DNA from 2 places in the Tardiphaga sp. 215_C5_N2_1 genome. Region 1 is predicted to be linked to the other one. Evidence: riboswitches for the same ligand, from Rfam matches in the RefSeq annotation. Region 1 holds a riboswitch; the other holds the start of a gene.
The links. Region 1 has a riboswitch for cobalamin ahead of AB7828_RS12660 (DUF1636 family protein). Riboswitches for the same ligand answer to the same signal wherever they lie in the genome.
Positions count from the first base shown of each region.

Region 2: it holds a riboswitch for cobalamin, as region 1 does, so the genes downstream of both, AB7828_RS26895 (ribonucleoside-diphosphate reductase subunit alpha) here and AB7828_RS12660 (DUF1636 family protein) in region 1, are expected to answer to the same signal.

Region 1 covers NZ_CP197240.1:2,642,102-2,645,669, forward strand. Annotated here, with positions in the region: gene cobW (cobalamin biosynthesis protein CobW) at 1-864, opposite strand, end outside; gene cobU (bifunctional adenosylcobinamide kinase/adenosylcobinamide-phosphate guanylyltransferase) at 865-1,395, opposite strand; gene AB7828_RS12660 (DUF1636 family protein) at 1,392-1,841, opposite strand; cobalamin riboswitch at 1,951-2,141, opposite strand; gene cobT (nicotinate-nucleotide--dimethylbenzimidazole phosphoribosyltransferase) at 2,241-3,296, shown strand; gene cobS (adenosylcobinamide-GDP ribazoletransferase) at 3,297-3,568, shown strand, end outside.
Region 2 covers NZ_CP197240.1:5,662,882-5,666,449, forward strand. Annotated here, with positions in the region: gene AB7828_RS26885 (GlxA family transcriptional regulator) at 1-866, shown strand, start outside; gene AB7828_RS26890 (hypothetical protein) at 934-1,056, opposite strand; cobalamin riboswitch at 1,246-1,460, shown strand; gene AB7828_RS26895 (ribonucleoside-diphosphate reductase subunit alpha) at 1,580-3,568, shown strand, end outside.

The DNA of each region.
Region 1 (3,568 bases):
GGCGATGCGTGCATGACCCTTCACGCGCAACACGCCATCGAGGCCAAGCGCGTCGCTAATGCGTGCGCGCATCGCGTCGATGCTGGCCGCAGCGGTCGGTTTGACGACGATGCTGTCGAAATCGTCATGGTCGTGTTCTTCTTCCTCGCCGTGATGACCGACGCGGGCGGCCATGTCGTCTTCGGCGGCTGCGTTGAGGCCGATCAGCACCGACGGCGCGAGATCGCCCTTGGAGCGCACGATGCTCACGCCGAGACGCAACACGGCCTTGAGCTTGGCTTCGATCTCGGCGAGCTTTTCCGGGGCGACGAGATCGCTCTTCGAGAGAACCACGAGATCGGCGCAAGCCAACTGGTCTTCGAACACTTCCTCGATGGGATCGTCGTGCTCGATACCCTCGTCCCTGGCGCGTTGCTCGGCAACGGCGTCTTCATCCAGCGTGACGCGGCCTTCAGAGAGCGCCAGCGCGTCGACGACAGTGACGACGCCATCGACAGTGGCGCGAGTCTTCACCGCCGGCCAGGCAAAGGCCTTCAACAGCGGCTGCGGCAGCGCAAGGCCGGAGGTCTCGATGACGATGGCATCGAGTGGACGCTCGCGCGACAGCAGCTTATCCATGGTCGGCACGAAATCGTCGGCGACGGTGCAGCAGATGCAGCCATTGGTAAGCTCGACGATATCGCCGGGCGCACAGGCCTTTACCGCGCATTCCTCGACCAGACCGCCATCGAAACCGGCATCGCCGAACTCATTGACGATCACGGCGATGCGGCGGCCATCGGCCTGGGTCAGCAGCGAGCGCAGCAGCGTGGTCTTGCCGGCGCCGAGAAATCCGGTGAGGACGGTGACGGGAACGCGGGACATTCAATTCTCCTGGGAACGCTTGAGCCAGAGCGGAAGCCCGGCGGAAATGAAAGCAACATTCGGCACGGCGGCCGCGATGATCTGGTTGAGGCGGCCCTGCGCATCGCGAAACGCGCGGCCGAGCGGTGTCTCAGGCACGAGGCCGAGGCCAACTTCGTTGGACACGAAAACGATCGGATAGCGCGAGACATCGAGGAAGCGCACCAGACGCTTCGCCTCGATCTCCGGATCGCGCTCGGCAAACATCAGATTCGACAGCCATAGCGTCAGGCAATCCACCAGCACGACGCGGCCGACCGTCGCCTCGCGCGTCAGCGCATCGACCAGCGCCAGCGGCTCTTCCACGGTGATCCAGCCTTCGCCGCGCTGCTTGCGATGCTGCGCGATGCGGGCATGCATCTCGTCGTCACCGGCCGTTGCAGTCGCAAGATAGACTTTGGTCAGGCCGATGCCATCGACCAGCCTCTCGGCAAAAGTTGACTTGCCGGACCGCGCACCACCCAGCACCAACGTGGTGGAGACCGCGGTCATTTCGGCGCACGCCCATCTTCAGGCGACCAACGCATCGGCGGCACGCGCGCGACCATGCCCTTGCGCAGCACCTCGGCGCGCTCGCGCCATGGCACCAGGCCGTAGTCGGCCTTCTGATAGGACTCCACGAAAGACACCAGCGCCGCGCTGCCGCTATCGGTCTGCAGATCGCCGAACAGGAACGTGTAGCCATCAGGGCTCGTCACCGCGACGGTTGCTGGCCGCTTGCAGACGCTGAGACACTGCACCGGACGCACCATCACGGCGGCATCGCCATCGCCGAGCGCGGCCTTCACCGCATCGAACATCTCCGGCCCGACAATCGTGCCGGTTTCGGCGGCCTTGCAGCTGATGCACACACTCACGACAACGGGACCAGCCGGCACGGGGCGCGGCGGTTCGACCGAAATTTGTTCGCCAGAGATATCGGCGCTGTCGTGATCCATCACATGCTCAGTTCATGCCCTCGCGGGCCTACGAGCTTTGTTGGATCGCGCCGACAGCATGGCCGTCAGTTCGCTCCCGTCCGGTGCACCCCGCCCCGACGACGCCTCCAAAGCACAGTTCGTGATGGCAGGTCTCCTGGCTTGCGAGTCACAGCCTGTTGCCGCCTTCCCAAGAATTCTGAAGAATTCCCAGTGGCACCGGCGCGGGCTCGTCGCTTACAGTTGCGGGGGCAGCGCCGGCCTCAAACCGGCTTCCCTATTCACCTTCCACGCGGAAGGACCATCGCAAAAGACGCTATCTGCCGGGTGCGCCGGGGTCAACCGCGCCGACGGACTGTAGCCCGGATCTGTTGACCTTGCAGGTCGTCTTGCGTCAGTTAGGCCGCGAAAAGGAACCCTATGTCCGCCCATTCCCAGCCCCTGTGGCAACCGCCCGCCATTGCGCCTGTTGACCCGCAGATCGCGGCAGGAATCCGCGCCGCCATCGACGGCAAGGCCAAGCCGCTGGGATCGCTCGGACGAATCGAGGAGCTGGCATTGCAACTCGGCATGATCCGGCATCCAGGCGAACCGCGCGGTGACAATGCCGTGCTGCTGGTGTTCGCTGGGGATCACGGACTGGTGGCCGAAGGCGTGTCGCAATATCCGTCGGCGGTCACGGTCGCGATGGTGATGACCTATCTGGCCGGCCGCGCCACGGCCAATGCTTTCGCCGCGGCCAACAACATCGACGTCCGCGTGATCGACATCGGCGTCGCCGCCGAGCTGCTGGTGCACCCGAAGCTGGTCGATGCAAAGGTTCGCATGGGTACGGCGAATGCCGCGCGCGAGCCAGCGATGACGGCAGAGCACGCGGCCGATGCGCTGACGCGCGGCTTCAGAATCGCCGTCGGTGAGATCAAGGCCGGCGCAGACATCATCGCGCTCGGCGAGATGGGAATTGGCAACACGGCCTCGTCGGCACTGGTGGTTCATCGACTCGCACCGGCACCCCTGGATGATTGTATCGGCGTTGGCGCCGGGCAGGATGATGCCGGCATGGCGCGCAAGCGCGCGGCGATCACGAAGGCGGCAGCGCGCAGCGACGCAACTGCGCCACTGGATGTGCTGGCCCAATTCGGCGGATTGGAAATCGCAGGCATGGCCGGAGCGATCCTCGGCGCAGCTTCGCAACGGCGGCCGGTGATCATCGACGGCTTCATCTCCAGCGCCGCGGCACTGCTCGCCGTTCGTCTGTGCCCGGCTGCACGCGGCTACTGCGTCTTCGCACATCGTTCGGCTGAACGCGGCCATGACATCGTGCTGAACGCGCTCGATGCCAAGCCGCTACTCGATCTCGGCTTGCGGCTCGGTGAAGGCACCGGCGCGCTGCTTGCGGTGCCGTTGGTCCGCGCCGCCGCGCGCATGCTGACCGACGTCGCCAGCCTCGACGACGTGCTGGCCGGAAATATCTAGATGAGGCTGGATCCGCATCTTTTGAATGCGATCCGTTTCCTGACGGTGCTGCCGGTACCGGCAACTGGCGACGCGCAGGATGCTGACTGGCTTGCGCGTGCAATGAAGTATTTTCCGATGGTCGGCGCCGGCATCGGTGCTGCATCCGCAATCGTGTTTCTCGTTGCCGGCGAATTCTGGTCACCGCTGATTTCTGCCCTGCTGGCGATCACGACAAGCATCGCCCTGACCAGCGCGCTGCATGAAGACGGCCTCGCCGACACAGCCGACAG
Region 2 (3,568 bases), 3.0 Mb from region 1:
CGCCGGGCGACGGCTACGACATCACACTTGTCGCTGCAGACTGCGCGCCGCTACGTGCATCGAACGGTTTGCGGATATCCGCCGATCTGGCGTTCAGTGATGCGAACAAACCCTGGGATTTGGTGCTGGTGGCCGGCGGGCCTGGCCTGCCGACGGCAGAGGCCGACCCGCAGCTTACAGAGTGGCTGGCCAATACGGCGCTCCAGGCGGGGCGTTACGGTTCGGTGTGCACCGGGGCATTTGCGCTTGGTCATGCCGGCCTGCTTGACGACAAGACGGTGACGACGCACTGGCAGAATGCGCCGCTATTGGCGTTGCGTTTCCCCAAGGCACATGTGGAGTTCGATCGCATCTATAGCCGCGATGGCGCGCTGGTGACGTCGGCCGGTGTCACCGCAGGGATCGATTTGGGTCTCGCGCTGGTCCAGGAAGATCATGGCGCGGATGTCGCCCTGGCCGTAGCCAAGCGTCTGGTTGTGGTGGCGCAGCGCCAGGGTGGCCAGTCGCAATTCAGTCCCTATCTGGTACCGCCGGCCGAGCCGGATTCACCGATTGCGCGAGTCCATGCCCATGTCATGGCGCATCTGCGTGACGCGCACAGCGTGGATGAACTGGCCGATGTGGCGGGCATGAGCGCGCGCACCTTCGCGCGGGTGTTCAAGCTCGAGACCAAAATGACGCCGGCAGATTTTGTGGAGGGCGCCCGGATCGACACGGCACGCAACCGCCTCGAAGGCAGCGATCTGCCGCTGAAGGTGGTGGCTTATGAATCCGGTTTCACCACCGCCGAACATATGCGTCAGGTCTTCGTGCGGCGGCTGGGCCTGACACCCAGCCACTATCGGGCCAGCTTTCGCACGGTCTGATCCGCTCAGGCGAGTTGCAGCGAAGAAATCGGATCGCTCGCAGGAAAGCTGTCCATCAGCGCTTCGTTCAGCATTTCGTCGAGGCGCGCCGGGCGATCTGCTCCGTCGTCTCGAACGCCGTGAGCGCACCCGCTCGCTCTACGAAAGCGTTGAAGTTGATCCTTTCAGTGGTCGTCATCAGGTCGCGCATCGCATCCTCCATCGGTTGATCACGATGTTCTGCGCTTCGCGGTGCTCGGCGGCAACGAATCGCATCGTTCAGAAACCGCCAACGATCCCGCGGTTTCCGCCACACAAGCGGTTGTCCACTGAACCAACAGCCCTACCGAATTTGTTGCGTTCGGCTTCAATGCCCGCTTGACACTTCACCGCGGGTCACACCAAATGTAGATGTCACGGTCCGCCCTGTCGCAAGACTTGGTGGCTAAGAGGGAAGCCGGTAAAGACGCTGTTTTGCGTCATATTCCGGCGCTGCCCCCGCAACTGTAAGCAGTGAGTCTGTTTCGATTGAAGTCACTGATGCGCAAGCATCGGGAAGGCTGAAACAGACATTGACCTGCGAGCCAGGAGACCTGCCGCGACACCAGAACGTCCATGGGCGGGGTGTCCCAGCGGTCGCTTGCAGGCAATGCCGGCGGATCTCCGCCGTGTATTTTGCAGCGTCCTTTCGGCCCCAGCCCCCATTACTTGATGCATCACACGGGGTCTTGCCGATGCCTACTTCCTCTTCCGCTTTGTCCAACGGACGCGATGCGGCTCATGCGCCGCTGATTCAACTGTCGCCGGAAACGCTCGCTGCGCCTGCGCGCGAACCCTCGATGCAGATCATCCGACGCAACGGCACGGTGTCGCCGTTCGACGGCAGCAAGATTTCCGTGGCCATGACCAAGGCTTTCCTCGCGGTCGAGGGCCACACGGCAGCGGCCTCGCGCCGCGTCCATGAGGCGGTGGAACAGCTGACCGGCGAAGTCGTGGCCGCACTGACGCGCCGCGTCGGTGAGGGGCGCACCTTCCATATCGAGGACGTCCAGGATCAGGTCGAGCTAGCGCTGATGCGCAGCGAGCACCACAAGGTGGCCCGCGCCTATGTGCTGTACCGCGAGGAGCGCGCTCGCACCCGCGCCGAGGAACTGGCCGCGAAGCCGGCGCTCGTCTCCAGCGCACCGGTGCTGCATGTCACGCTCGCCAATGGCACCCGTGCGCCGCTCGATTCGGCGCGTCTGGCGCTGATCGTCAACGAGGCCTGCGCCGGCCTGGACGGCGTCGATGCCGCGCCCGTGCTGGAGGAAACGCGCCGCAATCTCTATGACGGCATCACGCTGGATGAGCTGGCACTGGCCGGCATCATGGCCGCGCGCACGTTGGTGGAACAGGAGCCGAACTACACCTTTGTCAGCGCCCGCCTGCTCCTCGACAAACTGCGTACCGAAGTCCTGTCCTTTGTCGGGGGCACGCCGACCCACGCGTCGCAGGCCGACATGACCACGCGTTACGCCGAATATTTCGGCGCCTATATCAAGACCGGCATTGCGGCCGAGCTGCTCGATCCCGAACTCGCGCGCTTCGATCTCAAGCGAATCTCGGCAGCGCTGAAGCCGGAGGGTGATCTCCAGTTTCAGTTCCTGGGCCTGCAAACGCTCTATGACCGGTACTTCCTGCATGTGCAGGGCAATCGGATCGAACTGCCGCAGGCGTTCTTCATGCGCGTTGCCATGGGCCTCGCGCTGCGCGAGATCGACCGCGAAGCCCGCGCGATCGAATTCTACAACCTGCTGTCGTCGTTCGACTTCATGGCCTCGACGCCGACGCTGTTCAATTCCGGCACGCTGCGGCCGCAGCTGTCGTCCTGCTTCCTCACGACGGTGGCCGACGATCTCGACGGCATCTTTAAGTCGGTGAAGGACAACGCACTGCTGGCGAAATATTCCGGCGGTCTCGGCAATGACTGGACGCGCGTGCGCGGTCTCGGCGCGCATATCAAGGGTACCAATGGCGAGAGCCAGGGCGTGGTGCCATTCCTCAAGGTCGCCAACGATACGGCCATCGCCGTCAACCAGGGCGGCAAGCGCAAGGGCGCGGTCTGCGCCTATCTCGAGACCTGGCACATCGACATCGAGGAATTTCTCGATCTCCGCAAGAACACCGGCGACGACCGCCGCCGCACGCACGATATGAACACTGCCAACTGGGTGCCGGATCTGTTCATGCAGCGCGTCGAGGCCGACGGCGAATGGACGCTGTTCTCGCCCGACGAGACGCCGGAACTGCATGATCTCTACGGCAAGCCATTCGCGGAGCGTTACGCGGCTTACGAAGAAAAGGCCGCGCGTGGAGAAATCCGCGTGTTCAAGAAAGTGCGCGCAACTGACCTGTGGCGCCGCATGCTGACCATGGTGTTCGAGACCGGCCACCCCTGGATCACCTTCAAGGACCCCTGCAATCTGCGTTCGCCGCAGCAGCATGCCGGCGTGATCCATTCATCGAATCTCTGCACGGAGATCACGCTGAACACGTCGGACGACGAAGTGGCCGTCTGCAATCTCGGTTCGGTCAATCTGCTGAACCACATCGGCAAAGTCGGCCTGGATCATGCGCAGCTCAAGCGCACCGTGACCACGGCGATGCGGATGCTCGACAATGTCATCGACATCAATTTCTACACCATCCCGGAAGCACGCCGTTCCAACCTCAAGCACCGTCCG